4 regions of the Streptomyces citrinus genome follow, and region 3 is predicted to be linked to each of the others. Evidence: riboswitches for the same ligand, from Rfam matches in the RefSeq annotation. Region 3 holds a riboswitch; each other region holds the start of a gene.
The links. A riboswitch is a leader RNA that binds a small molecule or an ion and turns the genes downstream of it on or off. The one in region 3 is predicted to bind cyclic di-AMP.

Region 1: another riboswitch for cyclic di-AMP. It lies ahead of V2W30_RS23420 (transglycosylase family protein); the one in region 3 lies ahead of V2W30_RS05245 (C40 family peptidase).
Region 2: another riboswitch for cyclic di-AMP. It lies ahead of V2W30_RS24095 (NlpC/P60 family protein); the one in region 3 lies ahead of V2W30_RS05245 (C40 family peptidase).
Region 4: another riboswitch for cyclic di-AMP. It lies ahead of V2W30_RS18870 (M23 family metallopeptidase); the one in region 3 lies ahead of V2W30_RS05245 (C40 family peptidase).

Annotation. Positions count from the first base shown of each region.
Region 1 covers NZ_CP146022.1:4,984,550-4,992,289, forward strand. The annotation lists gene V2W30_RS23395 (glycoside hydrolase domain-containing protein) at 20-856, shown strand; gene V2W30_RS23400 (SurA N-terminal domain-containing protein) at 988-1,656, shown strand; partial or broken gene V2W30_RS23405 (nucleoside triphosphate pyrophosphohydrolase) at 1,730-2,703, shown strand; gene V2W30_RS23410 (cytochrome P450) at 3,363-4,598, shown strand; gene V2W30_RS23415 (transglycosylase family protein) at 4,763-5,791, shown strand; cyclic di-AMP (ydaO/yuaA leader) riboswitch at 5,973-6,134, shown strand; gene V2W30_RS23420 (transglycosylase family protein) at 6,139-6,822, shown strand; gene eno (phosphopyruvate hydratase) at 7,155-7,740, shown strand, end outside.
Region 2 covers NZ_CP146022.1:5,148,633-5,156,372, forward strand. The annotation lists gene V2W30_RS24090 (hypothetical protein) at 99-452, shown strand; gene V2W30_RS24095 (NlpC/P60 family protein) at 545-1,732, opposite strand; cyclic di-AMP (ydaO/yuaA leader) riboswitch at 1,741-1,922, opposite strand; gene V2W30_RS24100 (ScyD/ScyE family protein) at 2,192-3,298, shown strand; gene pcrA (DNA helicase PcrA) at 3,403-5,877, shown strand; gene V2W30_RS24110 (peptidoglycan DD-metalloendopeptidase family protein) at 6,004-7,452, opposite strand; gene V2W30_RS24115 (lipase family alpha/beta hydrolase) at 7,684-7,740, opposite strand, start outside.
Region 3 covers NZ_CP146022.1:1,099,360-1,107,099, forward strand. The annotation lists gene V2W30_RS05235 (ATP-dependent Clp protease proteolytic subunit) at 1-34, shown strand, start outside; gene V2W30_RS05240 (hypothetical protein) at 42-350, shown strand; cyclic di-AMP (ydaO/yuaA leader) riboswitch at 754-888, shown strand; gene V2W30_RS05245 (C40 family peptidase) at 892-1,365, shown strand; gene V2W30_RS05250 (DUF6328 family protein) at 1,516-2,031, shown strand; gene V2W30_RS05255 (LysE family translocator) at 1,970-2,617, opposite strand; gene V2W30_RS05260 (LysR family transcriptional regulator) at 2,753-3,673, shown strand; gene V2W30_RS05265 (ATP-binding protein) at 3,681-4,139, opposite strand; gene V2W30_RS05270 (helix-turn-helix transcriptional regulator) at 4,401-5,306, shown strand; gene V2W30_RS05275 (DUF397 domain-containing protein) at 5,303-5,536, shown strand; gene V2W30_RS05280 (8-amino-7-oxononanoate synthase) at 5,520-6,698, opposite strand; gene bioB (biotin synthase BioB) at 6,842-7,740, shown strand, end outside.
Region 4 covers NZ_CP146022.1:4,042,331-4,050,070, forward strand. The annotation lists gene trmB (tRNA (guanosine(46)-N7)-methyltransferase TrmB) at 1-576, shown strand, start outside; gene V2W30_RS18860 (PrsW family intramembrane metalloprotease) at 634-1,929, shown strand; gene V2W30_RS18865 (aldo/keto reductase) at 1,941-2,888, opposite strand; gene V2W30_RS18870 (M23 family metallopeptidase) at 3,018-4,064, opposite strand; cyclic di-AMP (ydaO/yuaA leader) riboswitch at 4,076-4,222, opposite strand; gene V2W30_RS18875 (PP2C family protein-serine/threonine phosphatase) at 4,427-5,539, opposite strand; gene V2W30_RS18880 (MFS transporter) at 5,635-6,867, opposite strand; gene V2W30_RS18885 (cysteine synthase family protein) at 6,867-7,740, opposite strand, start outside.

The DNA of each region.
Region 1 (7,740 bases), 3.9 Mb from region 3:
CCGCATCGGAGGAAGACCCATGCCCGCAACCGGCAGTCACCGGCTCTCCCGAAGAGGCCGCCGCATCGCCATCGGCGCCGCCTGCGCGGCCCTGCTCGCGGGTGGGGTCACGGTCCAGCAGTCCCTCGCCACGACGACCTCATGGCCCGCCGCGAAGACGTACACCGGTCGCGCCTTCGACACCTGCGCCGCACCCTCCGCCTCCGCCATGAAGGCATGGCACACGGGCTTCTACGGCGCGGCGGCCGTCTACGTGGGCGGCAAGAACCGCGGCTGCGCCCAGGCCAACCTCACCGCCTCCTGGGTGAAGACCGTCAACTCCCAGGGCTGGAAGCTCATTCCGCTCTACGTAGGCGCGCAGCCGCCGTGCGCGAGCGGCTCCAACCCGGAGAAGATGACGGCCACGACCGCCGCGTCCCTCGGCGCCACCGACGGCGCCGACGCCGTGGCCAAGGCGTCCGCGCTCGGCATGAAGGCGGGCAGCGCGCTCTATCTCGACATGGAGGCGTACGACAGCACGAACGCCTCCTGCAACACCGCGGTCCTCACCTACGTACGCGCCTGGCAGAAGGCCGTCCACGCGAAGTACTACCGCACCGGCATGTACGGCTTCTCCAGCTCCAGCGCCAAGGCCGTCGCCACGACGACCGACCGCAGCAACCTGCCGGGCAACCTCTGGTACGCCAAGTGGGACAAGGTGAACACGACCACCACCGACTGGCCCTTCGCCGCCACCCTGTGGACCGGGCACCATCGCGGCCACCAGTACATGGTCAACAGCAAGGAGTCGCGCGGCGGTTACACGATCACCGTGGACCGCGACGCGTGGGACGCGCCGGTCGCCGTCATCGGCTGAGTGCGGGTCAGTACCTCAACTCGCGGCGAATCGTTGTCGAATAGGTGGCCGAGTACGCGGCCACCTCCTACCATCGATCATCGCCGGACTTTGTGCACTGACGCACAAACTGCTCGCAGGGAGGCCCCACCTTGCACCGCCGCAACAGCCGCCGCATCGCTCTCGTGCTCACATCCGCTGCCGCCGCCGTCCCCCTCCTCACCGCCTGCGGAAGCGACGCCCACCCCGGTGCCGCCGCGGTCGTCGGCGGGCAGCGCATCACGGTCTCCCAGCTGGAGAGCCGGGTGAACGAGGTCCGGGACGCCCAGCAGGCCGCGACGGCCGACAGCGCGCAGTACGAGCAGGCCATCGCCAAGACCGGTGGCCTCACCCGCAACACGCTGCACACGATGGTCCTCGACCGCGTCCTGCACCGGGCCGCCACCGACAGCGGCGTCACGGTCACCCGCAAGGAGATGCAGCAGATGCGGGCCGGTCTCGAACAACAGGCGGGCGGCGCGAAGCAGTTGGAGGTCGCCTGGCTCCAGCAGTACAACGTCGCGCCCAAGCGGCTCACCGAGTCCCTGCGCACCGAGATCGAGGCGCAGAAGCTGGCGACGACCCTCGGCGCCGACATGCAGACCGAGGCGGGCAAGGCCGCGTTCTGGAAGGCGCTCTCCCAGGCGTCCAAGGAACTCGACGTCGACCTGAACCCCCGTTACGGCTCCTGGGACGTGACCAAGAGCAGCCGCGTCGACGCGAAGACGCCCTGGGTGAAACAGGTCACCGCCCTGGCGTCCGAGGCCCAGCAGACCGCCTAGCGGCCGCCTGGCCGTACGCGCTGTCAGTGCCCTGGGTTACGTTCGAGACGTGAACGACAAGGTGAACGCCCCCGTGGACGCCGCCGACGACCCCGCCGGCCGCATCGTCCTGCTCACCACCAGCCACCGGGTCGCCCCGGGGCTGCTGTCCTGGCAGGCGTGGCAGGCGCTGCGCGGCGCCGACGAGGTGCTGTGCGCCGACCCCGCGCACCCGCAGCTGCCGTACCTGAAGGAAGCGGGCGTCGAGGTCGTCGTCGCCGCGCCCACGGCCCGCGACCTCGTGGACCGCTGCGTCGGCGGCGGCCGCACGGTCGTCGTCCTCACCACGGCCGAGGGCGACCGCCGCCTCACCGACGGCCTGGCGACGCTGGCCGGCTCCGGCCGCGAGCAGATGCCCGCGCTCGAACTGCTCCCCGGCTCGTACGATCTGCCGGGCGCCCGCCTCCTGGACCTCGTCCAGGTCATGGACCGCATCCGCCGCGAGTGCCCGTGGTCGCGGCTGCGCACCCACGAGGACCTCGCCAAGTACGCCATCGAGGAGGCGTACGAGCTGGTGGAGGCGATCGAGACGGACGACAGGGAAGAGCTGCGCGAGGAGCTCGGCGACGTCCTGCTCCAGGTCGTCTTCCACGCCCGCATCGCCGAGGAGGCGGGCGGCGAGGACGAGCCGTTCTCCATCGACGACGTCGCGGGCGGCATCGTCGACAAGCTCATCCATCGCCACCCGCACGTCTTCGGGGACGAGAGCGCCGCCACCCCGGAGGAGGTCCGGGAGATCTGGCTCCGCAAGAAGGGCGAGGCCAAGCGGCGGGCGTCCGTCACCGACGGTGTCCCGCTCGGCCAGCCCGGCCTCGCCCTCGCGGCGAAGCTCGGCTCCCGCGTGCGCACCGCGGCGCTGGACGTCGAGGTGCCGCGCGGTGAGGGCGTCGGCTACGAACTCCTGGCGCTGGCCCTCCGGGCGGAGGCGGAGGGGTCGACCCCGAGGCGGCGCTGCGGGCTGCCGCCCGCGCCTACCGGGATGCCGTGCGCTCGGCGGAAGGGCTTTAGGCTCCGCGTCACCCGCCCGCGCCACCCGCCCGCGCCACCCGCCCGCGCCACCCGTCCGCGGGGCCGGGGAGCGCTGCCGGGCGCGGCTCTCGTCGTGGCCGGTCGCGCGGTTCCCCGCGCCCCTGGGCGAGCGAAGCCCGCTTCGGTGCCGCGAGCGGCGCCCACCGAGGGCCTGTCCGGCGGGTCAGGTGGCATCAGGGCGACCTGCGCTGTGCTGTGCTGATGTGCGGGTCAGGCCCCGCGTCCGCGACAGGATCCGCGGAGGGCCTGTCCGGCGGGTCAGGTGGCATCAGGGCGACCTGCGCTGTGCTGTGCTGATGTGCGGGTCAGGCCCCGCGTCCGCGACAGGATCCGCGGAGGGCCTGTCCGGCGGGTCAGGTGGCACCAGGGCGACCTGCGCTGTGCTGTGCTGACGTGCGGGTCAGGCCCCGCGTCCGCGACAGGATCCGCCGAGGGCCTGTCCGGCGGGTCAGGTGGCATCAGGGCGACCCGCGCTGTGCTGTGCTGACGTGCGGGCCAGGCCCCGCGTCCGCGACAGGATCCGCCGGACAGGCCCGAACCGCGGCCCGTGGACGGGTGGCCGCGTCCCGCTCGTCGGCGGATACCGTCGGGGCGTGACCGAAAGCCCCGCCCCCGCCCCGGCGCCCGAGCCGCCCGCCATGCCCGAACTGTTCACCTGGGAGTTCGCCAGCGACCCGTACCCCGCGTACGCCTGGCTGCGCGAGCACGCCCCGGTGCACCGCACCACCCTGCCGAGCGGTGTCGAGGCCTGGCTGGTCACGCGGTACGCGGACGCCCGGCAGGCCCTCGCCGACCAGCGGCTGAGCAAGAACCCGGACCACCACGACGAGCCCTCCCACGCCAAGGGCAAGACCGGCATCCCGGGCGAGCGCAAGGCCGAGCTGATGACGCATCTGCTCAACATCGACCCGCCGGACCACACCCGGCTGCGCCGCCTTGTCGCGAAGGCGTTCACCCCGCGCCGCGTGGCCGCGTTCGCGCCCCGGGTGCAGGAGCTGACGGACCGCCTCATCGACCAGTTCGCGGCGAAGGGCGAGGCGGACCTGATCCACGACTTCGCCTTCCCGCTCCCCATCTACGCCATCTGCGACCTGCTGGGCGTCCCGGGCGAGGACCAGGACGACTTCCGGGACTGGGCGGGGATGATGATCCGTCACGGCGGCGGCCCGCGGGGCGGTGTCGCCCGCTCGGTGAAGAAGATCCGCGCCTATCTGGTGGACCTGATCCACCGCAAGCGCGGCGCCCTTGACGACGGCGCGGACGACCTCATCTCCGACCTGATCCGCGCCTCCGACCACGGCGAGCACCTCACCGAGAACGAGGTGGCGGCCATGTGCTTCGTGCTGCTCTTCGCCGGGTTCGAGACCACCGTCAACCTCATCGGGAACGGCACGTACTCCCTGCTCACCCACCCCGAGCAGCGCGAGATCTGGCACCGGGCGCTCGCCGAGGGCGACGCGGAGCTGCTCGCCACCGGCATCGAGGAACTGCTGCGCTTCGACGGACCCGTGGAGCTGGCCACCTGGCGGTTCGCCACCGAGCCGCTGCGCATCGGCGGCCAGGAGATCGCCGCCGGCGATCCGGTACTCGTCGTGCTCGCCGCGGCCGACCGCGACCCGGAGCGCTTCGCCGAGCCCGACACCCTCGACCTCTCCCGGCGCGACAACCAGCACCTCGGCTACGGGCACGGCATCCACTACTGCCTCGGCGCTCCGCTCGCGCGCCTGGAGGGAAAGGCCGCGCTGGCCACGCTGTTCACGGCCCTGCCGGACCTACGGCTTGCGGCGAATCCGGACGATTTGCGGTGGCGTGGGGGCCTCATCATGCGCGGACTGCGCACGCTCCCGGTGGAGTTCACACCCCGCCAGAACTGACGCACTGTCAAATCTGTGACTTTCACGTGATCTGCGCTGCATCGACTTGTGACAAGCGTTCGAGTGCCGCTACGTTCACCAGTCATCGCGACACATGCACAACCGTCACCTCCGCATCACCCGTCGCGTGCAGCAGCAGCATCAGTCTCGCGAAAGGCACACGCATGCTCTCCGGGAACGGTCGTCACCGTCGCCCCCGTCAGGCCCCTGCTCTGATCGTCGCCGCCGGGGTCACCGGCAGCGCCATCGCGATCCCGCTGCTCGCCGCGACGAGCGCGAGCGCCTCCACCACCGCCACCTGGAACAAGCTCGCCGAGTGCGAGTCCGGCGGCCAGTGGAGCCTGGACGCGGGCAACGGCTACTACGGCGGACTCCAGTTCTCGCAGGAGATGTGGGAGCAGTACGGCGGCCTCGAGTACGCCGCGCGCGCCGACCTGGCCAGCCGGTCGCAGCAGATAGCCGTCGCCGAGAAGGTCCTCGGCGACAAGGGCCCGAGCGCCTGGCCGAGCTGCTCGATCACGGCGGGCCTCACCAAGAGCGACGACTCGGCCGATGTCGACCCGGGCGCGAGTGCCTCCCCGCAGGCGTCCGAATCGGCCGGGTCGTCGGACGACGCCACGGATGACGCCTCGTCCGCCTCCTCGGGAGAGAAGAATCACGACGCGTCGGACGAAGCGGGCGCGACGGACGAGGCCGAAACGTCCGGTTCCTCCGGTTCTTCCGACACCCCGTCAGCCGACACCTCGGGGGATACCTCCGGTAACAAGCTCGACGCCGACGAAGCCGGTGCCGACAGCGGCGACGGCAACAACACCAAAGACGACAACTCGGACAAGTCTGGCCAGAGTGAGTCCACTTCCTCGGCCGACCCGGCCGACCCGGAGTCCTCCGCGTCGGCCACCGCCTCCGACGACGCGTCCACCGCCGGCCGTCACCGCGGCGACCGCGCCGCCGACGACGGCACCGACTCCCGTACGGGAGAGGGGCGTCACGCCTCCCGAGGCGACGAGCGCGGCGAGGGGGCCTACACGGTCCGCTCCGGCGACAACCTCTGGGACATCGCCGACGCTCAGGACGTGGACGGCGGGTGGGCCGCGCTCTACGACCTGAACAAGAAGGAGGTCGGCTCGGACCCGGACCTCATCATTCCTGGTCAGAGTCTGGATCTTGGGCTCGAATCGGTCGAAAAGTAGCGGGAGTTCGGGGCCCATTGATGGCCGTTTGTCCGCTTTAGCGCAAGTGAGAGATGGGTCTCAAAGGGCCTGATCGTCTTTGAAATAGGGCGGATCGACTGCTTACGGTCGTGACCGCTCGCCACAGCGGGCCCCGATGGACGTCACGCCGAATCCTGCCAACGTCCGTACGGGAACAGTCGACGCGTCAGCGCCGTAGGCAGGAGCGGGGGACCCAGGTAAGCGCCGTGCGAGGTCGACGACTTCGAACGGCTAGGGGTTAAGCCGCGCACAAGGATGCGCGGCCGGGCACTCACTGGCCCGAACCCGACAGCTCACCTCGTAGGCGTCGGTGAGGGGATCTCTCCATGCTGCTTTCCAGCAAGGGCAAGCACCGCCGCCCGTCCAAGGCCGTCCGTGTCGCCACGCTCGCCGGTGTCGCCGGTGCCGCCGTCGCCGTTCCGCTGATGGGCGCCACGTCCGCCTCCGCCGCGACCACCTCCGAGTGGGACCAGGTCGCCCAGTGCGAGTCCGGTGGCAACTGGGCGATCAACACCGGCAACGGCTACTACGGTGGCCTCCAGTTCTCTTCCTCCACGTGGGCCGCGTACGGCGGCACCGCCTACGCGTCCACCGCCAACCAGGCTTCCAAGGCGCAGCAGATAGCCGTCGCCGAGAAGGTCCTCGCCTCGCAGGGCAAGGGCGCCTGGCCGAGCTGTGGCGTGAACCTGTCCGGCGCGTCCGCGAACACCTCCGCTCCCGCCGCCGAGGCCCCGCAGCAGAGCACCCAGCCGCAGCAGGCCCAGCCGAAGCAGCAGGAGCGTTCGGACTCGTCCACGACGACCCGCTCCGAGAAGCGCGAGACCGTCACCACGCCCACCGGCAAGACGGTCGAGAAGGGCGACGGCGAGTACAAGGTCAAGTCCGGCGACACCCTCGGCAAGATCGCCGAGGCGCACGGCACGACCTGGCAGAAGGTGTTCAAGCTGAACAAGGACATCGTCAAGGACGCGGACCTGATCTACCCGGGTCAGCAGCTCCACCTGAAGTAGGCCGCACCGGGTGCGCACCTCCAGCACCCGTAGAGGCCGGCACCTCTCCGGGCCGGTGTCTCTATATATGGGTGCGCACCGGTAGAGGGGCACTCGGCATCGGCGGACGCCGAGATCCCCGCCCCCGTCCCCACGGGCCGCTCGCATCGGTGACCCCCGTCCCGCATTCCGGGACGGGGGTCACTGTTTTTGTTCCGTTCAGGAACATTTCGCTCACGGCGTTGTCCAAGAGTCGGTCGGTCGGCTGGCCGATGCTCCGGAGCCGGTTAGGCTCAAGGAGTCGAGGCCGTGCATCGCGGCCCCGCATAGCCTGCGTCACATCCCAGAAGGAGATGCTCGTGCCGTCCATCGACGTCGTCGTAGCCCGGGAAATCCTGGACTCCCGAGGCAACCCCACGGTCGAGGTCGAGGTCGGCCTCGACGACGGCAGCACGGGTCGTGCTGCTGTTCCGTCCGGTGCCTCCACCGGTGCCTTCGAGGCCATCGAACTCCGTGACGGTGACCCCAACCGTTACCAGGGCAAGGGTGTCGAGAAGGCCGTCCTCGCCGTCATCGAGCAGATCGGCCCGGAGCTCGTCGGCTACGACGCCACCGAGCAGCGCCTGATCGACCAGGCGATGTTCGACCTGGACGCCACGGACAACAAGGGCTCGCTGGGCGCCAACGCCATCCTCGGCGTCTCCCTCGCCGTCGCGCACGCCGCGTCCGAGGCCTCGGACCTGCCGCTGTTCCGCTACCTCGGTGGCCCGAACGCGCACCTGCTGCCCGTCCCGATGATGAACATCCTGAACGGTGGGTCGCACGCCGACTCCAACGTCGACATCCAGGAGTTCATGATCGCCCCGATCGGCGCGGAGTCCTTCTCCGAGGCCCTGCGCTGGGGCACCGAGGTCTACCACACCCTCAAGAAGGTGCTGA
Region 2 (7,740 bases), 4.0 Mb from region 3:
GCGAGGCGCTTGAGAGGTGGGGGAGTGCGAGGGAGCGCGAGGAAGTGCGTGGGGGAGCGGTGGCGGGCGACGATCACCGCCCGGTTACGCTCCGCCTCATGGACGTACTCATCCACATCTTCGTCGGCCTGCACATCATCGGCATCGCCTCCCTGCTCGGCGGCTTCCTCACGCAGATGTCCGCGATGGGGCAGGGCACGGCCCGCTTCAACAAGGCCATGCTGCACGGCGCCCTGACCATGCTGGTGACCGGCGTCGCCCTCGTCGGCCTCAATCAGGCCGACGACAACACCGTGAACAACATCAAGATCGGCGTGAAGCTGGCGATCCTGATCGTCATCCTCGGCATCGTGTACGTGAAGCGCGACGAGGAGAAGGCGGAGAAGGGCCTGTTCGCGGCGGTCGGCGGTCTGACGATCGCCAACATCTTCATCGCCGTTCTCTGGACCTGAGGGGCCTGGGAGTCCTGAGGGGGCTCAGAGACCTGTGGGTCTCGTTCGGGGCGGTGCAGCACCGCCCCGAACGAGACCCGAGTCAGGCCGGGTCAGGCCGGCCGCACCACGCTGTGGATCGACGACGTGCCGTCGTAGTAGATGGACTCCTCGCGGACGTACGCGCCCGGCTTCGGCGCGTGGATCATCATGCCGTCGCCGAGGTAGAGGCCGACGTGGCTGATGTCGTCGTAGAAGAACACCAGGTCACCGGGTTGGATGTCGGACAGCGGCACCGTCGTGCCGAACTCGACCTGGTCCCACGTGGTGCGCGGCAGTGAGATGCCGGCCGCCTTCCACGCGGCCTGCGTGAGCCCCGAGCAGTCGTACGAGTCCGGGCCCGTCGCGCCCCACACGTACGGCTTGCCCTCCTGCGCCTTGGCGAACGCGAGCGCCTTCGCGGCCTTGGTGGCGTACGAGTCGGAGGCCGAGGAACCGGAGTCCGAGGAGCCCGTGTCGGACGACGAGCCCGCGGCCTCCTCCTGCTGGGCGGCCTCCTCGGCCGCCTCGCGCTTCGCCTCCTCATCCGCCTTCTGCTGGGCGGCGAGCTCCGCGGCCTTCTTGGCGGCCGCCTCCTGCTTGGCCTTCTCGATGGCCGCGAGACGCGCCTTCTCCTCGGCGGTCAGCTTGGAGAGCAGTTGGCGCGCGTCGGACAGCTTGGTCTGCACGTCCTGCTTGGTGGTCTTCAGCTCGGCCTGCGACGTGGTCAGGTCCTCGAGGCCGGCCTGCGCCTCGGTCCGCTTCTTCGCGGTGGTGCGCTGCTGGACCTGGTAGTCGTCGACGGCCTTCTTCTGCTCACCGGTGAGCCGGCTCATCAGCTGGCGCTGCGAGAAGTAGTCCTCGGGGTTGTCCGCGAGGAACATCGTCGCCGTGTCGCTGACGCCGCCCGTGCGGTACTGCTCGGCGGCGAACCGGCCCAGCTTCTGGCGTGCCGTGTTCATCTTCTCGGTGCGCTGCGCGATGTCGTCGAGGAGCTTGTCGACCTGCTTCTTCTTCCCCTCGGTCCGCTCCTTGGCCGCGTTGTACTTCTGTGTGGACACCTCGGCCTGCCGGTACAGGGTGTCGACCTTCTTCTGCACCTCTTCGATGCTCGGCCGGTCGGGCTGCGTGGGGGCGGCCTGGGCCGTCTGCGACAGCAGGGCGACGGAGGTGAGCGCGGCGGTCGTGATGCCGACGGCGGGTGTCGTACGGAGGCCGCCGGAGATCCGGGACCGGCTGCGCGGCTTGCGGTGCGACGCCAAGGCAGGCGACTCCTTCCATGGTCCGCCTACCGGGTTAGCTGTCGGGTTCGGGCGGGTGACGCTCGTCGTGCGGAAGGCTGCCCTACGGTCAACTGCCCGGTGCTGCCGGGTCGTTGGTCCGATTCACCCCAAGGTCGGTGGGTCCCCGGTTCCCTGCCTCGCGGCGTACGGAACTCAGCGGGGGCTGTCCGGTCGCCGCGTTGTTCGCGGGCGGGGGGACGGACGGCCCGCGCAGCACGGTAGCCAACTCGTGTTGCCGCTGTGAAGGTTGATGTTCGATATGCCCGATACATTTTCGTGACCTTGGATACTCCTGCGGCCCGAGCCTCTCCATGCCTGGCCGATCCGGAAGGATCTGCGACGAGTTGTCCGTAGATTGGCCGGAGTCTTCACGGAGTTACGGAGTCCGCCGACATGTCCGCACTAGGGTCCTGCTCCCGAAGGATGAGGGGGTAGCAGATGTCGATCAGCAGTCAGGGACGCAGGGCCGTGGCCGCCACCGCCGGAGCCGCGGTCGCCGTGGGGGTCGGACTGAGCGCGGGACCGGCCGCCGCCGGCGACGCGCACGGCACCGGAAAGCCGGTGGTCGAAGTGATCGCGGCGAAGCTCGACAACCCGCGCCAGCTCTCCGTCGACCACGGCCACGTCTACGTCGCCGAAGCCGGCCGGGGCGGCAAGAAGTGCCTGCCGGGCGGCGGCGGCCCCGAGGGCGACACCTGCCTCGGCACCTCGGCGGGCGTCACCAAGCTGTACCGGGACGGCGGGCGGTGGCGGCAGGCGACGTTCGTCGCCGGGCTGCCGTCGGCCGCCACCGCGGACGGCGGCTTCGCGACCGGCCTCGACGGTGTCTCCGTACGGGACGGGCGCGCGTCCGGCGTCATGACGTGGGCGCCGCCGAGCCAGGTCCCCAAAGGCAAACCGTGGAACACGCTCGGCAAACTCCTCGACCTGGACTGGGGGCACCACCGGGTCGCGGCCGACATCTCGGCCGTCGAACTGAAGTACAACCCGCACAAGGCGTCCGTCGACTCCAACCCGTACGCCGTGCTCGCGCTGCCCGACGGGCGCCGCGTCGTCGCGGACGCGGCGGGCAACGACCTCGTCGTGGTCTCGCCGGGCGGCAAGGCGAAGCCGTTCACCGTCTTCCCGAACCACAACGGCCACGAGGCCGTACCCACCTCGATCGCCCTCGGGCCCGACGGCAATCTCTACGTCGGCGACCTGAACGGCGAGGCCACCAAACCCACCGCCCGCGTCTGGAAGGTCAGCCCGCGGGGCAGGATCCTCGGCTGGACGTCCGGCTTCGGCTCGATCACCGGCGTCGCCGTCACCGAGCGGGGCGATCTCTACGTCAGCCAGCTCTTCGCCGGGACCGTCACCAGGATCGACCACGCCACGAAGAAGCGGACCAGCGTGAAGGTGCCCTTCCCGGCCGGCGTCGCCGTCGACCCGTGGGACAAGAAGGTGTACGTCTCCGCATGGTCGGTCGCGGACCGTGACGGGACGGTCATGGAGGGCGGCAAGAAGTCGCCCGGCGGACAGGTCTGGCAGATCCTCGGCTTCTGACCAGCCACTTCTCCGAATCCGGGGACGTGCGGACGGCCCGTCTTCGCGCGGTGTCGTGAAGGCGGCGGCGGGGTGTCAGTGGGGCGGCCTAGACTCGTAGAGCGATGAGCAGCCTCTTTGACGACAACTTCCTGGCCAGCCTCCAGAGCGGTACGCAGGAGCCCCCGCCGCCGCCCGAGGACACCGACCCCGCGACGGCTCCCGAGCCGATCCCGGACGACCTGTTCGGCGGGAAGTTCGACGTGCCGCCGTCCAGGGACGGCCACTACCGCGACGGTGCGCCGCGCCCGGTGATCGACTCGGCCGCGCTCCTGGACGGGCTGAACGAGAACCAGAAGGCGGCCGTCGTGCACGGCGGCTCGCCCCTGCTCATCGTCGCGGGCGCCGGTTCCGGCAAGACCCGTGTCCTGACCCACCGCATCGCGTACCTGCTCGCCGAGCGCGGGGTCCACCCCGGCCAGATCCTCGCGATCACGTTCACGAACAAGGCCGCGGGCGAGATGAAGGAGCGCGTCAGCCAGCTCGTCGGCCCGCGTGCCAACGCGATGTGGGTGTCCACTTTCCACAGCGCGTGCGTGCGCATCCTGCGCCGCGAGTCGAAGAAGCTCGGCTTCACGTCCTCCTTCTCGATCTACGACGCCGCCGACAGCAAGCGGCTCATGGCCCTGGTCTGCCGCGACCTGGATCTGGACCCGAAGAAGTTCCCGCCGAAGTCCTTCAGCTCCAAGATCTCGAACCTGAAGAACGAGCTGATCGACGAGGAGGACTTCGCCGCCACCGCCGCCGACGGCTTCGAGAAGACCCTCGCCCAGGCGTACGCGATGTACCAGTCGCGGCTCCGCGAGGCCAACGCCCTCGACTTCGACGACCTGATCATGACGACGGTGAACCTGCTGCGCGCGTTCCCCGACGTCGCCGAGCACTACCACCGCCGCTTCCGCCACGTCATGGTCGACGAGTACCAGGACACGAACCACGCGCAGTACGCGCTGGTGCGGGAGCTGGTCGGCCCGACCGACGGCGAGGGCGCCGACCCGGCCGAGCTGTGCGTCGTGGGCGACGCCGACCAGTCGATCTACGCCTTCCGCGGCGCCACGATCCGCAACATCCTCCAGTTCGAGGAGGACTACACGGACGCGACGACGATCCTCCTGGAGCAGAACTACCGCTCCACGCAGACGATCCTCACCGCGGCCAACGCGGTCATCGAGCGCAACGAATCGCGCCGCCCCAAGAACCTGTGGACGAACGCGGGCGCGGGCGCCCAGATCACCGGCTACGTCGCGGACACCGAGCACGACGAGGCGCAGTTCGTCGCCGAGGAGATTGACCGGCTCACCGACGCGGGCGACGCGAAGGCGGGCGACGTCGCCGTCTTCTACCGGACGAACGCACAGTCCCGCGTCTTCGAAGAGATCTTCATCCGCGTCGGCCTGCCCTACAAGGTCGTCGGCGGCGTCCGCTTCTACGAGCGCAAGGAGGTCCGGGACGTCCTCGCCTATCTGCGCGTGCTGTCGAACCCCGAGGACTCCGTCCCGCTCCGCCGGATCCTGAACGTGCCGAAGCGCGGCATCGGCGACCGCGCCGAAGCGATGATCGACGCCCTGTCGCAGCGCGAGAAGATCTCCTTCCCGCAGGCGCTGCGCCGCGTCGACGAGGCGTACGGCATGGCGGCCCGCTCCACGAACGCGGTGAAGCGGTTCAACACCCTCATGGAGGACCTCCGTACGATCGTCGAGTCGGGCGCGGGCCCGGCCACGGTCCTGGAAGCCGTCCTCGAACGGACGGGATACCTCGCCGAGTTGCAGGCCTCGACCGACCCCCAGGACGAGACCCGGATCGAGAACCTCCAGGAACTCGCCGCCGTGGCCCTGGAGTTCGAGCAGGAGTCCGGCGCGGCGGAGGAGAACCAGGACGTGGTGAGCGGCGGCACGCTCTCCGACTTCCTGGAGCGCGTCGCACTCGTGGCCGACTCCGACCAGATCCCGGACGAGGACGACGACGGCAGCGGCGTCATCACGCTGATGACCCTGCACACCGCGAAGGGCCTCGAATTCCCGGTCGTCTTCCTGACCGGCATGGAGGACGGCGTCTTCCCGCACATGCGCTCGCTGGGGCAGACCAAGGAACTGGAGGAGGAGCGGCGGCTCGCGTACGTCGGCATCACGCGTGCGCGCGAGCGGCTCTACCTGACGCGCTCCTCGATGCGCAGCGCCTGGGGCCAGCCCTCGTACAACCCGCCGTCCCGCTTCCTGGAGGAGATCCCGGAAGCGCACCTGGAGTGGAAGCGCAAGGGCGGTGCGGCCCCCGCGCCCTCGACCAAGAGCATCGGCGGCGGCATCGCCGCGTCCCTGTCGTCGTCCCGCTCCCGTACGACACCGGCGTTCGCCACGCGCCGCGCCAACGAGAAGCCGGTGGTGTCCCTCGCCGTCGGCGACCGCGTCACGCACGACCAGTTCGGCCTTGGCACGGTCGTCGGCGTGGGCGGCTCCGGCGGGAACGCGGAGGCGACGATCGACTTCGGCGACCCCAAGCCGAAGCGGCTGCTGCTGCGGTACGCGCCGGTCGAGAAGCTGTAGCCGGCTCCGTGGGGCCAGGGCTCTACGGAGCCAGGGTCCTATGGGGCTGCGGCTCCATGGGGCTGCGGCTCTATGGGGCCTGCGGCTCTATGGGGCCTGCGGCTCTGCGGGGTTACGGGGGAGGGATCAGGTCGGGTCGAGGCCGTGGCTGCGCAGCCACGGCAGCGGGTCGATCGCCGAACCGCCGCCCGGCCGTACCTCGAAGTGGAGGTGCGGGCCGGTCGAGTTGCCCGAGTTGCCCGAGCGCGCGATGACGTCCCCGGCCTTCACCGGGCCGCTCATCACGGTGTGCGCGGAAAGGTGGCAGTACCAGGTCTCGGTACCGTCCTTGGCGGTGACTATCGCCATGTTCCCGTACGCGCTGTTCCACTGCGTGCGCACGGTCCCGTCCGTCGCCGCCATCACCGGAGTCCCGTACGACACGGGGAAGTCGATGCCGCTGTGCACGGACATCCAGTTGATACCGGCCTGGCCGTAGTAGGCGCTGAGGCCGTGCTCCTTCACCGGCAACGCGAACTTCGGGCGGGCCGCCTCCTTGCGGGCGGCCTCCTCGGCGGCCTTCTTGCGGTCCGCCTCCTGCTTCGCCTTGAGGTCGATCCGCTCCTGCGTGCGGCTCGCCCGGTCGGCGAAGTCGCCCGCGTCCGCGGAGAGGTCCTGCAACTGCGTGTCCAGCTTGTTGTTCACCGCGGACGGCTTCACGGCGCTCGCGTCGGGCGCCGACGCCGCCTGCGTCTCCTTGCCTTCGTCGCCGCCGCCCATCACGGACGCCGCCGCGGCCCCGGCCACGCCGATCACGCACACCGAGGGCACGGCGACGGTCAGCAGCGCGGAACGCTTGGCGGGGGTGCGGCGCCGGGCCCGGCCGCGCGACGCGGCACGCGGCGTGAACTCCGCTTCCGGGGATGCGGGTTCAGGGTCGGGGTGGGGGTGGGGGTGGGGCTGAGGTTCAGGGACGGGCTCGGGGTGGGGCTCGGGTTCCGGTTCGGTGTGGGCCTGGGCGTGGTCGACCGGGCTGTACTGGTCCGGGATCTGCTCGTGCTCGACCGTTTCACCGGAACCGGCGCTGTTCCACGCCGTGGCGTCGTACGCGCCGGTGTCGTAGGCCGTCGCACCGAAGACCGGCGCCTCGAAAGTCTGCGTCTCGTAGCTCTGCGCGCCGCCGTAGGCCTGCGTGTCCCACTGGCCGGTGTCCCACTGGCCGGTCTGCTGCTCCGCGTAACCGGCACCCGCCCAGACGGCGGTCGTGTCGTAGCCGCCGGTGTCGTACGTCGCGGTGGTGGCGCCAGTCGCGGTCGCGGCCGAGGCAGCGGCGTACGGGTCCGCGTAGGCGGCCTGGTGCTGTGGGTCGGGCGTGTACCACTGGCCCGTGTCGTAGGAACCCGTGTCGTAAGAACCGGTGTTGTAAGAACCCGTGTTGTGGGAACCGGTGTTGTGGGAGCCAGTGGCATAGCTGCCGGTGTCGTACGGGTCGTTGCCAGGAAGGTCACCGAAGAGTGGATCGGTGGCGAAGCTGGTCGTGGAGTAACCGTCGTGGGTCGCGTAGTGCGCGGTCCCCGACGGATGACGGTCGTTCACCAACTTCTCTTTCGCCTCGACAACAGGGGCTGCCAGAGCAGTGCGGTGACTGTACCCGGCGGTACGCGGGCACGACAATCTTCGGCCGGTTTCCCGCCTTGCGGAAACGGGCAATCGGCCGCCTTTGGGTGGACTGTGGGCAGAGCTTTGGCTCTGAGTTCGAGATCCGTTCGAGGTCAGGGAACCGTCAGGCCGCTGTCACGCCGCTGTCACGCCGCTGTCACGCCGCTGTCAGGCCACCGTCAGGCCGCCGACCGAGTCGGCGGCGAGCTCTCCTTCCGTGGGCTC
Region 3 (7,740 bases):
CAAGGCCTCCCTCGGCACTCAGGACCCGAGGTGACGTGCCGATGTACCCACCCGAACAGCCGCCGCTGCCCGCGCTGACCCGCGCCGAGTGCGAACTGGTGGACGCCTATCTGGCGGTGGTCAATCTGCTCGCGCGGATCAATCCGGCGCGCGGGGACGACACCTACCGCGGGCTGCGTGCGGCGCAGGCGCTCGTCAGTCGGGCGACAGCGCTGCGGGACGCCCTGACGCTGATGCACCAGCGCGGAGAGAGCGAGGTGCACGCGGCAACCCTGACACGGGCTCTACGCGTCTTGGACGGCGAGAGGCGAACACAGCGGGTCACTTTGCCGCCAGAAACTGTCAGTTGAGGTCGCCGACCGCGCTTCGACCGCCCGACCCGTCTGCACCAGGGCCGAAACGGCCCAGATGGCGTACCCCCGATTGGCGTAGACGTTCATCCGTCACGAAGCCGTCCAGAGTTGCGTCAGGACTGTAGGCGGACAACGGAATTCACCGTTCCGCCCCTGGTGCGAGCGTGGTCGGGCCTCGCACCCAGGGACCGAAAGCCGCACTGTCCACCTGAACGGGTCAAGCGTGACGAGCCTCACTTACCGCCGGTTCAGCTCGGAATCCGCGGCAGGAGTGCGTGAAGATCCCTTCCGACGACAAGCCCCCGCCACCACGGCGGGGCGGTCCGCGCGGACGCCGAGTCCTGCCGCCTCGCGGATGTCAGGTCGACAGAAGTGCATCGGCAGGAGTGGAGGACCCAGGCACGACGGGTCGCCGGCTCACCTCGACCGAGGTGTGACCGAGCGGCCCTTGGGGTGAAGCCGCGGTACGCGGCCGGGCATCTTCGCCAGCCCGAACCCGACAGGTCATCCTTCGCAGGCGGCTGACGAAGGGTTGCGCATGACTGCGCTCGATCGTGTTCCGTCGCTGCTGACGAGGGCCGGTACCGCCTCGGCTCTCACCCTCGCCGTGGCCGGCGCGGGACTCATGGTCCCCGGCGCCGCCTCCGAGGCGTCGGCGGCGGTGGCCTCGACCAAAGCTCTGCAGGTCGCGGCATCCAAGAAGGGATCGCCCTACAAGTGGGGCGCGACGGGCCCGCACCGGTTCGACTGCTCGGGTCTGACGCTCTACTCGTTCAAGCGGGCGGGCAAGAAGCTGCCCCGCACCGCCGCGCAGCAGTACAACAAGACGCGTCATATCCGCGCGTCCTCCCGCACCCGCGGTGACCTGGTCTTCTTCCACTCGGGCCGGAGCGTGTACCACGTCGGGATCTACGCCGGGAAGGGACGGATCTGGCACTCCCCGAAGACCGGTGACGTGGTGAGACTGCAAAAGATCTGGACGAAGAGCGTCTGGTACGGCCGGGTGCGCTGACGCGCGACCCGTCACGCCACCGTGCCGACGCGCCGTCGGTGGGGCGGGCCGGGCGCCAGGCCCGCCCCACCGACGGCCATAAAAGATCCCTTGCGGTCGCTTTCGATTGAAATTCGATTGAAATCCGCACTATGGGTTACTCATGGCGACATGAGCGAGCGCAACGAGACCCCGTTGGAGCGCGCCGACCGCAATTTCGGTGAGCTGCTCCAGGAACTCCGGGTCGTACAGACCGGGGTGCAGTTTCTGTTCGCCTTCTTGTTGACGCTCGCGTTCACGCCCCGCTTCCCGTCCCTGGACTCCGTACAGCGCGCCACCTACGTGACGACGCTGCTGCTCGCGGTCGTGGCGGCGGCCCTCCTGACGGCGCCCGCGGCCGTGCACCGGGTGCTCTTCCAGCTCGGGGCCAAGCCGCAGATCGTGCGGGTGTCGGCGCGGCTCGCGGCCTACGGCATGTGCGTGCTCGTCCTCGCCCTGTCCGGGTCGGTGCTGCTGGTCGTCGACGTGACGCTCGACCGCGGCGCGGGCATCGCGGCGGGCGTCGGCACCCTCGTGGTCTGCGCGGCGCTGTGGGGACTGCTGCCCTGGGTGCTGCGCCGCGCGCTCACGCGAACAGGGACTCCAGCAGAAGGACCCCCGCCAGCAGGACCAGAGCGCTCCCCGTGACGGCCTCCACGGCGCGGGCGGTGCGCGGCCTGCGCAGCCACCGGCCGAGCCGGTCCACGAGCAGCGCGACGGCCGGGAACCAGAGCAGGGCGAGCACCACGACGATCGCCGACAGGACGGCCGTGCGCGGCAGCGCCGGACTTCCCTGCGGCACGAACTGCGGCAGCACGCTCAGGAACGTGATCGGCGCCTTCGGATTGAGCGTGTTGGTCAGGAAACCCTGGCGCAGCGCACCGCCCGTGTGCGCGCGCCCTTCCGTGCCGAGCTCCGTGCCGATGTCCGCGCCGGGGCGTTCCGCGAGCGGCCGGGCAGCGGACTGGAGGGTGCGGACGCCGAGGTGGAGCACATAGGCGCCGCCGGCGATCTGGAGGGCCCGGAAGAGGGCGGGCACGGCGGTCAGGACCGCGGCGACGCCCGCGACCGCGAGTGCCGTGTGGACGAGCAGGCCGCCGGCGACACCGAGGGCGCAGGCCACGCCGGCGCGGCGTGAGACCAGCGAGTTGCGTACGACGACGGTGAAGTCGGCGCCGGGCAGAGCGACCATTCCCGCGGCGACGCCCGTGAAGGCGACCAGTTGAGCGTCCATGGCGGTCAGCCTGCCCGAGCCGGGCCTTCAGCAGGTATGTGCAATATTCTGGGTCTGCCTAAAGCGTTGCTTTACCCCCCTCGCCCGCTCCGGTCGCTCCGCCCTCGCGTCCGCGCCGCCCCTCTGGAGACCCGCATGTACGACCCGACGCGGCTCGCCGCCCTGGTGGCGGTGGCCGAGGCCGGATCGATCACCCGGGCCGCACAGCGCCTCGGCTACACGGTCCCGGCGCTCTCCCAACAGCTCGCGAAACTGGAGCGGGAGGCCGGGACCGCGCTTCTCGTACGCCACCACCGGGGTGCCCGGCTGACGGGTGCGGGTGAGGTCCTGGTGACGACGGCCCGCCGCGTGCTCGACGAGATGGAGCGTGCCCGGCACGAACTCGCCCAACTGGCGGGGCTCTCGGGCGGGCGGCTGCGCCTCGGCACCTTCACGACGGCGGGGATGCATCTGCTCCCGCCGGCCCTCACCGCGTTCCGTCGCGCGCATCCGGACGTGGAGCTCACGGTCGCCGGGTACGAGCCGCCGCTGGGCATCGCGGCGGTGGCCGCCGGGGAGGTGGACGTGGCGCTCACTCACGCGTACGAGCCCGCCGCCGCGGTGGCGGTGCCCGCTTCGGTGGCCCAGGAGCCCGTACTCGTCGAGGAGTTGGTGCTCGTGACGGCGCCGGGGCACGCGCTGACGGCAGGGACCGCGGGGGCGGCGCGGCTGCCGCTCGGGGAGCTCGCCGGGCAGCCACTGATCAGCATGGCGCCGACGCATCCGCCGCGCCAAGGGGTCGAGTCGGCGCTCGCGCGGGTCGGGGCGACGCCGTCGGTCCTCGTCTCGACGCCGAGCTATGTGCTCGTGTGCGCGCTGGTGAGTGCGGGACTCGGGGTGGCGGTGGTGCCGGAGATGGTGGCGCGGATGTCGGCGACACCGGTGGGTGTACGACGCCTCGAACCGGGCGATCTGCGGCGGACGATCTCGATGGTGCACCGGGCCGACGAGACGAACCCGGCCGTGGACGGGTTCCGGGCCCTCCTGCGTGGGGCCTTCGGCCGGACGGGCGCCTGATGGAGCGTCAACACGCTTGCGTGGGGCGTCCGTTCGAGCCATTGGACGCGTGGATCCAGGGCAGCGCGATCCAGACGGTCTTGCCGCCCTCGGGCGTCGGGGAGACCGAGAGTCTTCCGCCGAACTCCGCGGTGAGGCAGCGGATGATGACCATGCCCCGCCCGTTGTCCTGCTGGACGGCGGCCGGCAGCCGCTTGGGGTAGCGGGGGTGACTGTCGGTGACGCCGATGCGCAGCCGCTCGTCGCGTTCGAGCTCGACGTCGACGGTGAACGTGGGTGACTGCCCCAGGGTGTGCTGCACCGCGTTCGTCGCGAGCTCGGAGACGATCAGACGGACGGTGTCGGCCTCGTCGCTGTCTCCTGGCATCCCCCATTCCGCCAGTACGTTGCTCACGTACCGGCGGGCGGCGGACACCGAGGCGGGATCGCTCGGCAGCGTGACGGATGCTTCCTGGTGGTCTGCCATGGCGACGTCGTCCCTTTCCCGCCGGGGCCGCATGTCCGCCTGCGGCGGATCGCTCTCGCTCGGCCCGCGACTACTGCTTCGCGCCAGAGTGCCACTTAGATGTCCCTCAAGGGTGGCGATCCCTCAAGATATGCATATATCTGTCGCCCGAAGCGGTGAACTCTGCGACGACAGACCGTATTTGGGCGAGCGCACGCCGGTTCCTCTACCGTCTGCTCAAGAGCCGCCCCAGCCCAAGGCCGGAGGAGCCGAGGAGTCACTATGAAGTACGGTCCCGCGGTACGCCGCCGCAAACTCGGCGCGGAACTGCGCGCGTTGCGCGTCGCGGCCGGGCTCACGAGCGGTGAGGCCGCCCGCCTGGTCGGCTGGCACCAGTCGAAGGTGAGCCGCATCGAGACGGGACGCAGCGGTGTGAAGCCCTCGGACGTGCTGCTGCTGCTCGACGCCTTCGGCGCGAACGACCCCCGGCTGCGGGAGCTGGTCGTCGCTCTGGCCGGCGCCGAGGACGCGGGCGGACGCCACTGGTGGCACGCCTACCGGGGGCTGCTGCCGCCCACCTACAGCGACTTCATCAGTCTGGAGTCGCAGGCCTGCCGCATCCGGACGCTGGAGACGAGCGTCGTGCCGGGACTGCTCCAGACTCCCGAATACGCGCGCGCGGTGACGCGTTCGGTGCTCGCGGGCATGCCGGAACGGCACATCGACGCCCTGGTGGAGGTGCGGCTCGCGCGACAGGACGTGCTGCGCGGTCGGCCGCCGCTCCAGATGAACGCGGTGCTCGACGAGGCGGTGCTCCGTCGCGAGGTGGGCGGGAACGGCATTCTCTCCCGGCAATTGACGCACTTGATGTCAGCGGCGCATATGCCGAATGTCCGAATCCAGGTGTTGCCGTTCTCCGGAGGCAGCCACATCGGCATCACAGGCCCTTTCGTTGTGTTCTCTTTTCCGAACACATCTGATCTGGATGTGGTTGTTCTCGACCATTTGACGAGTAGCCTCTACCTCGAACGGAAAGAAGACCTCAAGGCGTACACGGACGCCTTCGATGCTCTTGTGCTCCACGCCCTTTCGCCCGAGGACTCGTTGGAATTCATCGCACAGCTCGCCGGGCAGACGGAGTCGCCGACACCCCGTCGTGCCACGGCACTGCGTAAGGAGGCACCATGACTGCACTGCCTCGGCACGTTTCGTCCGTACCCTCCAGCACATCCCTCCGTGGCGCGCACTGGCGGCGCAGCAGCCGCAGCACCGGCGCCAACAACTGTGTCGAGACGGCCCCCCTGCCCTCGGGGCCCCTCACCGGCCTGCTGGCCGTGCGCGACTCCAAGCGCACGGCGGGGCCCGCCCTGCTGTTCACCCCGTCCGCCTGGACGGGCTTCGTCAACTCCCTGCGCTGATCGCGCCCTTGGGAGACGTACGGCTGATCACACGTACGGCCTCGGCGACCTGCGAGTCGGTGAGGTCGGCACGGGCGGTCAGTCGCAGTCGCGAGATGCCGTCGGGGACGGACGGGGGGCGGAAGCAGCCCACCGCGAGACCCTCCGCACGGCAGCCCGCGGCCCAGCTCACCGCATCCTCGGGCGAGGGCGCGAGCACGGAGACGACGGCGGCGTCCGGTCGTACGGCTGAGAATCCCGCACCGGTGAGGAGTTGATGCAACGTCAGGGCGACGTCCCGGCCGCGCGCCGCGCGCTCCGGTTCCCCGCGCAGTACGCGCAGGGCGGCGAGCGCGGCCCCGGCCGCGGCCGGGGCGAGCCCGGTGTCGAAGATGAACGTACGGGCGGCGTTGACGAGATGCTCGATGACGTGGGCCGGGCCGAGGACGGCTCCGCCCTGGCTGCCCAGGGACTTGGAGAGGGTGACGGTGACCACGGTGTCGGCCGCGCCCGCCAGGCCCGCCGCGTGCGGGGCGCCGCGCCCGCCGTCGCCCAGCAGACCCAGGCCGTGGGCGTCGTCGAGAAGCAGACCCGCCCCGAACTCCCGGCATACTGACGCCAGTTCCCCGAGCGGCGCACGGTCGCCGTCGACGGAGAAGACCGTGTCCGAGACGACGACGGCCGGGCCGTCATGGGTACCGAGCGCCTTACGGACGGCCTCGGGGTCGGCATGCGGTACGACCTGCGTGGCACCACGGGCGAGCCGGCAACCGTCGATCAGAGAGGCGTGGTTGCCCGCGTCCGACACGATCAGTGAGCCGTGCGGGGCGAGTGCGGTGACGGCCGCGAGATTCGCCGCGTAACCGGACGACAGGACGAGGGCCGCCTCGAAGCCGCAGAACTCGGCCAGCTCGCGCTCCAGTTGAGCGTGCAGTTCGGTGGTTCCGCTCACCAGCCGCGACCCTGTGGCGCCGCCGCCCCACTGCCGTGCCGCCTCGGCGGCCCCCTCGACGACCTCGGGGTGGCGGGACAGTCCCAGGTAGTCGTTGCCCGCGAGGTCGAGCAGCGGGGAGTGCGCGGGGCGCGGGCGCAGGGTGCGGGTGAGACCCGCCGCCGCGCGCGTGCGGCGCTGCTCCTCGATCCAGTCGAACGGTGCTGCGGGCGGCGTGGACGGTGCAGTCATCGGGACCCCGTTTTGTAGGTAACGCACAGACCCTAACCGTCCCGCCACAAGGTCAGGATGTGGCAATACCCACACGTCGAACGCAGTCCTTTGTACGAAGTCTCCTTTCCTCTGAGCGTCTTCATAGGCAAGGATCAGGCTCCATGGACCTGCTGAACACGCTGGTGGACAAGGGGCTTCGGCGCGCGTTGCCGAGCCGTGAAGAGGCGCTCGCCGTGCTGGCGACGACCGACGACGAACTGCTCGACGTGGTGGCCGCGGCCGGCAAGGTGCGCCGCCAGTGGTTCGGGCGCCGGGTGAAGCTGAACTATCTGGTGAACCTGAAGTCGGGGCTGTGCCCCGAGGACTGCTCGTACTGTTCCCAGCGGCTGGGCTCGAAGGCGGAGATCCTCAAGTACACGTGGCTCAAGCCGGAGGAGGCGTCCAAGGCCGCGGCCGCCGGTGTCGCGGGCGGCGCCAAGCGCGTCTGTCTGGTGGCGAGCGGGCGCGGACCGACGGACAAGGACGTCGACCGGGTCGCGCGGACGATCGACGCGATCAAGTCGGAGAACGAGGACGTCGAGGTGTGCGCCTGCCTCGGTCTGCTCTCCGACGGGCAGGCGGAGCGGCTGCGCGGCGCGGGCGCGGACGCCTACAACCACAACCTGAACACGTCCGAGGCGACGTACGGCGACATCACCACGACGCATACCTACGCGGACCGGGTCGACACCGTGCAGAAGGCTCACGCGGCCGGTCTGTCGGCGTGTTCGGGGCTGATCGCGGGCATGGGCGAGAGCGACGCGGATCTGGTCGACGTCGTGTTCGGACTGCGTGAGCTCGATCCCGACTCGGTTCCGGTCAACTTCCTGATCCCCTTCGAGGGGACGCCGCTGGCCAAGGAGTGGAACCTCACGCCGCAGCGCTGCCTGCGGATTCTGGCCATGGTCCGCTTCGTCTGCCCGGACGTCGAGGTGCGGATCGCGGGCGGCCGCGAGGTGCACCTGCGCTCGATGCAGCCGCTGGCGCTGCACATCGCCAACTCGATCTTCCTCGGGGACTA
Region 4 (7,740 bases), 2.9 Mb from region 3:
ATCGACGGGCAGCGGGTCCTCGACCTGCCCGGGATGTTCTCCGGCGTCGAGCGGATCGTCCTGGAGATCGGCTTCGGCATGGGCGAGGCCACGGTCCAGATGGCGGCCGACGACCCGTCGACCGGCATCCTCGCCGTCGACGTGCACACGCCGGGCCAGGGCAACCTCCTGAACCTCGCGGACCAGGCCGGCCTCACCAACGTACGGGTGGCGAACGGCGACGCGATCATCCTGCTGCGCGCGATGCTCCCCGATGACAGCCTCGACGGGCTGCGCGTCTACTTCCCCGACCCCTGGCCCAAGAAGCGCCACGTCAAGCGGCGGCTGATCCAGCCGGAGTTCCTCTCCCTGGTGGCCGGGCCGCTCAAGCCGGGCGCCCTCGTGCACTGCGCGACGGACTGGGAGGACTACGCCGAGCAGATGCTCGACGTGCTCACCGCCCACCCCGACTACGCGAACACGATCGCCGACGGCGGCTACGCGCCCCGCCCCGATTTCCGCCCGCTGACCCGTTTCGAGGGCAAGGGTCTGGACAAGCAGCATGTAGTGCACGACCTGCTGTTCAGGCGCCGCTGAGCCGCAGCGTTCCGACGCCCCGTCGCGGCGCTCCGCATCCCTCGTTAGGGTCAATCCGTGGACCCGTACCCCGCCTATCCGCACCACCAGGACCCCGCCCCCGGCGGCGCGGTCCCGCATCCGCGGTGGTGGGAGCGGAAGGGCGTGCGGGTCACCGCGCTCGCGACCCTGCTCGCGCTGTCCGGGGTCGTCATCCTCGCCCTCGTACGCGAACAGACCGGCACCGAAGGGTTCCTGGTCGGGCTCGGGCTGGCCGTGCTGCCCGTCCCGCTGCTCATAGCCGCGTTCCGCTGGCTGGACCGGGTGCGGCCCGGACCCTGGCGGAACGTGATCTTCTCCTTCGCCTGGGGCGCCTGCGCGGCCGCCCTGATAGCGATCGTCGCCAACAGCTTCGCGACCCGGTGGATCGAGACCGCCACCGCCGACCCGTCCCGCGCCGACACCCTCGGCGCGACCGTCATCGCCCCGATCGTCGAGGAGTCCGCGAAGGCTGCGGCCGTGCTGCTCGTCTTCCTCTTCCGCAGACGGGACTTCCACGGGATCGTCGACGGGGTCGTCATCGCCGGCGTCACCGCGACCGGCTTCGCGTTCACCGAGAACATCCTCTATCTCGGCAACGCCTTCGGCACCGACCAGCTCACGGGCACGGGCCCCGGGCTCAGCTCGGTCACCGCCGCGACGTTCTTCGTCCGCATCGTCATGTCGCCGTTCGCGCACCCGCTGTTCACGGTGCTCACCGGTATCGGCTTCGGCATCGCGTCCGTCATGGCGCCCGACCGCGGCCGGGCCCGCCGCCTGCTGCTCCCGCTCGGCGGGCTGCTGGCCGCGATGGGCATGCACGCCTTCTGGAACGGCTCGTCGTCGCTCGGCGAGTACGGATTCTTCGCCGTGTACGCGGCCTTCATGGTGCCGGTGTTCGGCCTGCTGACCTGGCTCGCGGTCTTCGTCCGCCAGCGCGAACTGCGCGCCGTGCGGCAGGAGCTGCCCGCGTACGTCGCGGCGGGCTGGCTGGCACCGCCCGAGCCGTTCGCCCTCGGCTCGCTCAAGGCGCGGCGCCTGGCGCGGGAGTACGCCGCGCACTACGGCGGCCGGACGGCGGCCGCGGCGGTCGCCGAGTACGAGTCGTACGCGACGACGCTCGCGCTGCTCCGCCACCGCGGCCGCAGGGGCCGGGCCGGCGCCGACTACGTCGTACGGGAACGGCAGTTGCTGGACGCGCTGTGGGAGCGGCGCGGCTACGCGCGGGCCGCGCTCGCGTACGGGTCACGGGCGGCGGCCCCGGTGTGGCTGCCGCCGGTGTACGCGGGCCCGGCGCTGACGCACGGCCCCGCGTACAACCCGTACCGGTACTGAGGACCCGCGACCTACGCGGAAGCCGCCGTCAGCGACCGGACCTCGGCGTCGGTCAGCTCCAGGTCCGCGACCGCGAGCAGCGCGGGGAGCTGCTCCACGACGCGGGCCGAGGCGATCGGCGCGGCCACGGTGGGCTGCGCGGCGAGCCAGGCCAGGGCGACCGTGGCGATCTCGGCGCCGTGGGCCTGCGCGACCTCGTCGAGGGCGGCGAGCACCTTGCGGCCGCGCTCGGTCTCCAGGTGCTGGCCGGCACCGGCGGCCCGCGCGCTGTCGACGGTGGCGCCCGGACGGTACTTGCCGGTCAGGAAGCCCGACGCGAGCGCGTAGTACGGGACGGCGCCGAGGCCGGCGCGCGAGGCGATGTCCTGGCGGGCGCCCTCGTACGTGTCGCGCGAGACGAGGTTGTAGTGCGGCTGGATGGCGACGTAGCGGGCGACGCCCTCGCGGTCGGAGAAGTCGAGGGACTCCTGGAGCCGCGCGGGCGAGATGTTGGAAGCGGCGATGTTGCGCACCTTGCCCGCCTTCACCAGCTCGTCGAGCGCGCCGATGATCTCCTCGACGGGGATCGTCTCGTCGTCGTCGAAGTGCGTGTAGTACAGGTCGATGTGGTCGGTGCCCAGGCGCTTGAGGGAGGCGTCGGCGGCGGCCTTGATGTTCGCGCCGCGCAGGCCCTTGAAGTCGGGGTGGCGGGCGACCTTGGTCGCGACGACGAGGTCGTCGCGGTGGCCGCGGGAGGCGAGCCACTTGCCGATGATGGTCTCCGACTCGCCGCCCTCGTTGCCGTCGACCCAGGCCGAGTACGAGTCCGCGGTGTCGATGAAGTTGCCGCCCCCGGCGACGTACGCGTCGAGCACCGCGAACGAGGTGGCCTCGTCGGCGGTCCAGCCGAAGACGTTGCCGCCGAGGGAGAGGGGGAAGACCTCGAGGTCCGAGGAGCCGAGCTTGCGAAGAGAAGTCATGTGTCGGCTCAACACCCGGACAGAATGCGATATTCCGTAGACGCCGAGGTCAGCCCCCGGGCACGGGGGAACCGGCAGCCCTGACGTCGGGGGGTTGCCGCCAGGACCGCCGGAGATCGGGGGCGGACGTCAGAGGGTGAGGCCCTTGCCGCGCAGCCAGGCGGCCGGATCGATGCCGGTGGCCTGCCCGCCGGGGTGGACCTCCAGGTGCAGGTGGGGCCCGGTGACATTGCCGGTGGCGCCCACGCGGCCGATGACGTCGCCGGTGGTGACCTTCTGGCCCACCGTGACGTTCATCGACGACTGGTGGCAGAACCACAGCTCGGTGCCGTCGTCGAGGGTGAGGACCGTGCGGTAGCCGTACGCGGTGTTCCAGCCGGCCTCGGTGATGGTGCCGGAGTGGATGGCGTAGATCGGGGTACCTGTGGGAGCGGCGAAGTCCAGACCCGTGTGGTAGCCGGAGGACCACATGGCGCCGGGCTGCCCGAACGTGCCGGTGAGCGTGTAGGAGGCGACAGGGATCTTGTAGCTCTTGGCGAGCTTGGCGAGGCGCTCGGCCTCGGCCTTCTTGCGCGCCTCCTCCTCGGCCGCCTTCTTCTCGGCGGCGGCCTTGGTCTCGGCGGCCTTCTGCTTCTCGGCGGCTTCCTCGGCGGCCTGCCGCGCGGCGGCCTCTTCGGCGGCCTGCTTCTGGGCGGCGTCGGCGGCGTCCTGCTGCGTCTCGGCCTGCTGCATGATGCGGGCGCGCAGCGTCTCGCCGGCGTCCGACTGTCCGCTGCCGGTGCCCATGGTGGTGAGCGGGGCGGCCGCGGCGGCCGGGGTGGTGTCGGAGTCGTCGGATATCAGCGCGCCCACGCCGGGCAGCGACTTGGCCTCCGGCAGCGAGTCCTTGACGGCCGAGAGGTCGGGCATGGAGATCTGGACCGCGGGCTTGCCGCCCTGCGCGGTGGCGATGCCGCCCGCGCCGACAGCGGCGATCACGCCGACGCCGAGGACCGTGGAGCTGCGGGCGAGTCCGCCGCGCTGCCGTGCGACGCGGTGCTTGCCGCGGACGGGGCGGACGGACTCCTCGGTGGGGTTCCACTCCTCCCAGCTCTCCTGCTCGACGCCGAAAGCGGGTGCTTCGGCGGAGCCGTAGGAGAACGTGGGGGCCTCGGGGGCAGGCCGGTTCGACGCCACGGGGGCGCTCTCCTTTCCTTCCTTCTCGCCTACCGGGTTAGCTGACGGGTTCGGAGCAGGAAGGTCTCCTACCGACATCGCCGACACATCAACGATGTCCGATTCACCCCAAGTTGGTGGTTCCCCGGCTCCCTTGCGGGATTAAGCGTGTGCGCACGGAGCCATCTCTTGTGACGGCTGGGACGACCGCGCTGCGTTATCGAACGTTAATAGACAGCCGACACTAATTCCAAGCCGTTCCCACTGATCGTTCACGTCTTTGGCCAGGACTTAACAGGCCAAGATCGGGCGGAACGGGTCGACTTGGCCGAGCACTCGAACCGGCCGCAATCCTGACGGTGCGTCAATTGTTATGCGGAGAGTCACGGCCGGCGTACGGCGAGCAGCGCCATGTCGTCGGTCGCGGCGCCCCCGGTGTGGGCGTGCACCTCGACCGCGAGCGCCGCGAGGAGTTCGTCGGGTCCGGGGAAGAGGCGCCCGCCGAGCCGGGTCGCGGGATCGTAGAAGACACCGTCCGCGTCCCGCGCCTCGGAGAGCCCGTCCGTGTAGAGCAGCAGGGTGGCCCCGGCGGGGAAGTCCGTCACGGTGGACCGGTCGGGCCGGCTGCCGAGTTCGCTCAGGCCGAGCGGCAGCGCCGCCTCGTCGGGTCCGACGACGCGTACGGTGCCGTCGCCGAGCAGCACGATGGGTTCGGGGTGGCCGCGGTTGAGGACGCGGACGACCGTGTCGCCGTGCGGGATCTCGGCGAGCACGGCGGTGGTGAACCCCTCGAAGTCGTCGATGCCGCTGCGCCGGGTGCCCTCGCGGGCGAGCGCCCGCTCCAGCCGCTGGGCGACCGCCTCCAGACTGCCCTCCTGCTCGGCGGCCTCCCGGAACGCGCCGATGACCACGGCGACGGCGGCGACCGCGCCCATGCCCTTGCCGCGTACGTCACCGACGACGACCCGGACGCCGTGCGGGGTGTCCTGCACCGCGTACAGGTCCCCGCCGATGAACGCCCCCGCCTGCGCCGCCTCGTAGCGCGCGGCGACGGCCAGCCCGCCGATCCGCCCGGCCGGCACGGGCAGCACGGCGAACTGCGCGGCCTCGGCGATCTGCCGCGCGGACGCGAGCTGTTCGTCGTTGCGCCGCACGATCCGGTTGATGAAGCAGGCCAGCGCGCACACGGTCGCCACGGTGAGGATCTCCGTGATGACGTCGGAGCCGAACTCCCCCGTGTACCTGCGGTGCACGGCGATGATCAGGACGATCGACAGGACCCCGGTCCAGAGCGTGCCGCGCAGCAGGAAGAAGGGGGCGGCGACCAGCGGCGCGGCGCTGAACAGGGGTGCCCCGGAGAATCCGGCCGGGGTGAAGTACTCGTAGAGCGCGCCGCAGAGGACGAGCAGGAGCGGCAGCAGCCGGAGGAAGGTGCGGGTGGCGCCGGTGTCCGACCTGTGGCGATGCTTGTTCCGGCTCCCTCCTCGCTGCCCCACCGCTCGTCTCCCGCCAGGTCCGCGCCCGCTGTCCGGGCGTCTCACCAAGGGTTCCCGGCGACCGGGACGGCTGCGAGCAGGGTGGGCCGTACGGGTTACCCCGGCGGGCCCGCGGCGCTCGCCGCCACAGCGGTCCGCGACGCCCCGATCCGGTGCAGCGCCACCGCCCCGAGACCGCCCACCCCGGCCAGCGCCCACCACACGCCGTCGGACTCCATCAGCGCCCCGACGGCCAGGTTCCCGACGGTGATGCCGACCCCGCACACCGTGTTGTAGAGCCCGTAGTGCGTGGCGACCCAGCGCCCCCGCGCGAGCGAGACGACCGTGTCCATCTCGAACGGGTAGAGCACGGCCGTCGCCGTAGCGAGCCCCGCCGCGCACAGCAGCAGACCGGCGATCCCGACCCACCCCGTGCCGCCCGCCGCCGGCACCAGGAACGCCGCGCCCATCAGCGCGAGCCCCGCCACCAGGCACTGCTCCCGGCTCCAGGTCCGCCGGCACCGGTCGGTGATCCGCAGCTGCCCGGCGAGCGCCACCACCCCCGACACCACGAACAGCGCGCTGGTCGCGACCTGCCCGGCCGTCCCGTCGCCGACCAGCCGTTCCACGGTGAGCGGCAGCGCGAGGTAGATCTGGAAGGACAGGACGTACGAGCAGGTCATCGCCAGCGAGAACAGCCAGAAGGCGCGGTTGCCGAGGACGCTCGCCCACTGCCCCCGGCCGTCGTCCCCGGACACGTCCGTACGCCGCCGCGCGGGCAGCCGGACCGTCTGCACGACGGAGAGCACCGCGAACAGGGTGGCCGACACCGCGCACGTCAGCCGGAAGTCGACGCCGGTCAGGGCGAGCCCGACGAGCGGCCCGAGCAGGATCCCCGCCTGGTAGTAGACGTTGAACAGGGCGAACGCCTCGACCCTGCGCTCCTCCCCCGCCTCCCCGGCGACGTACGCGCGCACCGCCGGATTGAACAGCGCCCCCGCGAGCCCGGTCGCGACCGACGCCCCGATGAGCACCGGCAGCGTGTCGGCGACGGCGAGCGCCCCGAACCCGGCCGTCCGCAGCGCGCATCCCGCGACGATCATCGGCTTGAACCCGAGCCGGTCCGCGAGCGCCCCGCCGACCAGGAACATCCCCTGCTGCGACAGGTTCCGTACGCCGAGCACGAGCCCCACGGCCCAGGCGGCGAGCGAGAGCCGGCCCGACAGATGCGCCGCGAGATACGGCATCAGCATGTAGAAGCCGAGGTTGATGGAGAACTGGTTGACGAAGAGGAGCCGCACGGCGGGGTCGAACCGCCGTGTCCGGGCCATGAGTCGGGCGGCGGCCATCACCGCACCCCCGCCCGGCGGCGCGCCGTGTACGACCAGCCGGTGATCCCCGGCTCGGGGCCGGCGACCTCCCGCGGCGCGTGCGGCACCGCCGCGCCGAGCAGCCCGTGCCGCGCGCAGTACTCGTCGCTGAAGACGGTGTCGAAGTAGCGCTGCGGCCCGTCGGGGAACACGGCGACGATCCGCGTCCCCGCCGCCCGGGTCCGCGCCAGCCACCCGGCGACGAGCGCCACCGCCCCCACGCTCCAGCCGCCGGTCGCGAACTGCCGCCCGGCCAGCTCCCGCGCGCTGCGCACCGCTTCGGCCGGGCCGACCCAGTGGACCTCGTCGAAGGCGGCGTGGTCGACGTTCGAGGGGTGGATGGACGAGCCGAGCCCCCGCATCAGCCGGGGCCCCGCGGGCAGCCCGAAGATCGTCGAGGCGACGGAGTCGACGCCGACCAGCTCCAGGTCCGGCATCCGGTACCGCCCCCGCAGCGCCCGCGCGATCCCCGCCGAATGCCCGCCGGTCCCCACCGCGCACACGAGCACGTCGAACTCCCCCACCTGTTCGGCGAGTTCGGCCGCGAGACCGGTGTACGCGGCCGGGTTGTCGGGGTTGTGGTACTGGTTCGGGCACCAGGACCCGGGCAGTTCCGCCATGAGTTCGGCGACCCGCTCGACCCGCGCCTGCTGCCAGCCGCCCACCGGGTGCGGCGCGGCGACGACGTGGACGCGGGCGCCGTGCGCGGCCAGCATGCGCTCCACGAGGGGTTCGAGCCCGGGGTCGGTGACGACGTGCACGGGGTGCCCGTAGTGCACCCCGGCCAGCGCGAGTCCGAGCCCGAGCGTGCCGGAGGTCGACTCGACGACGGCGCCGCCCGGCCGCAACTCC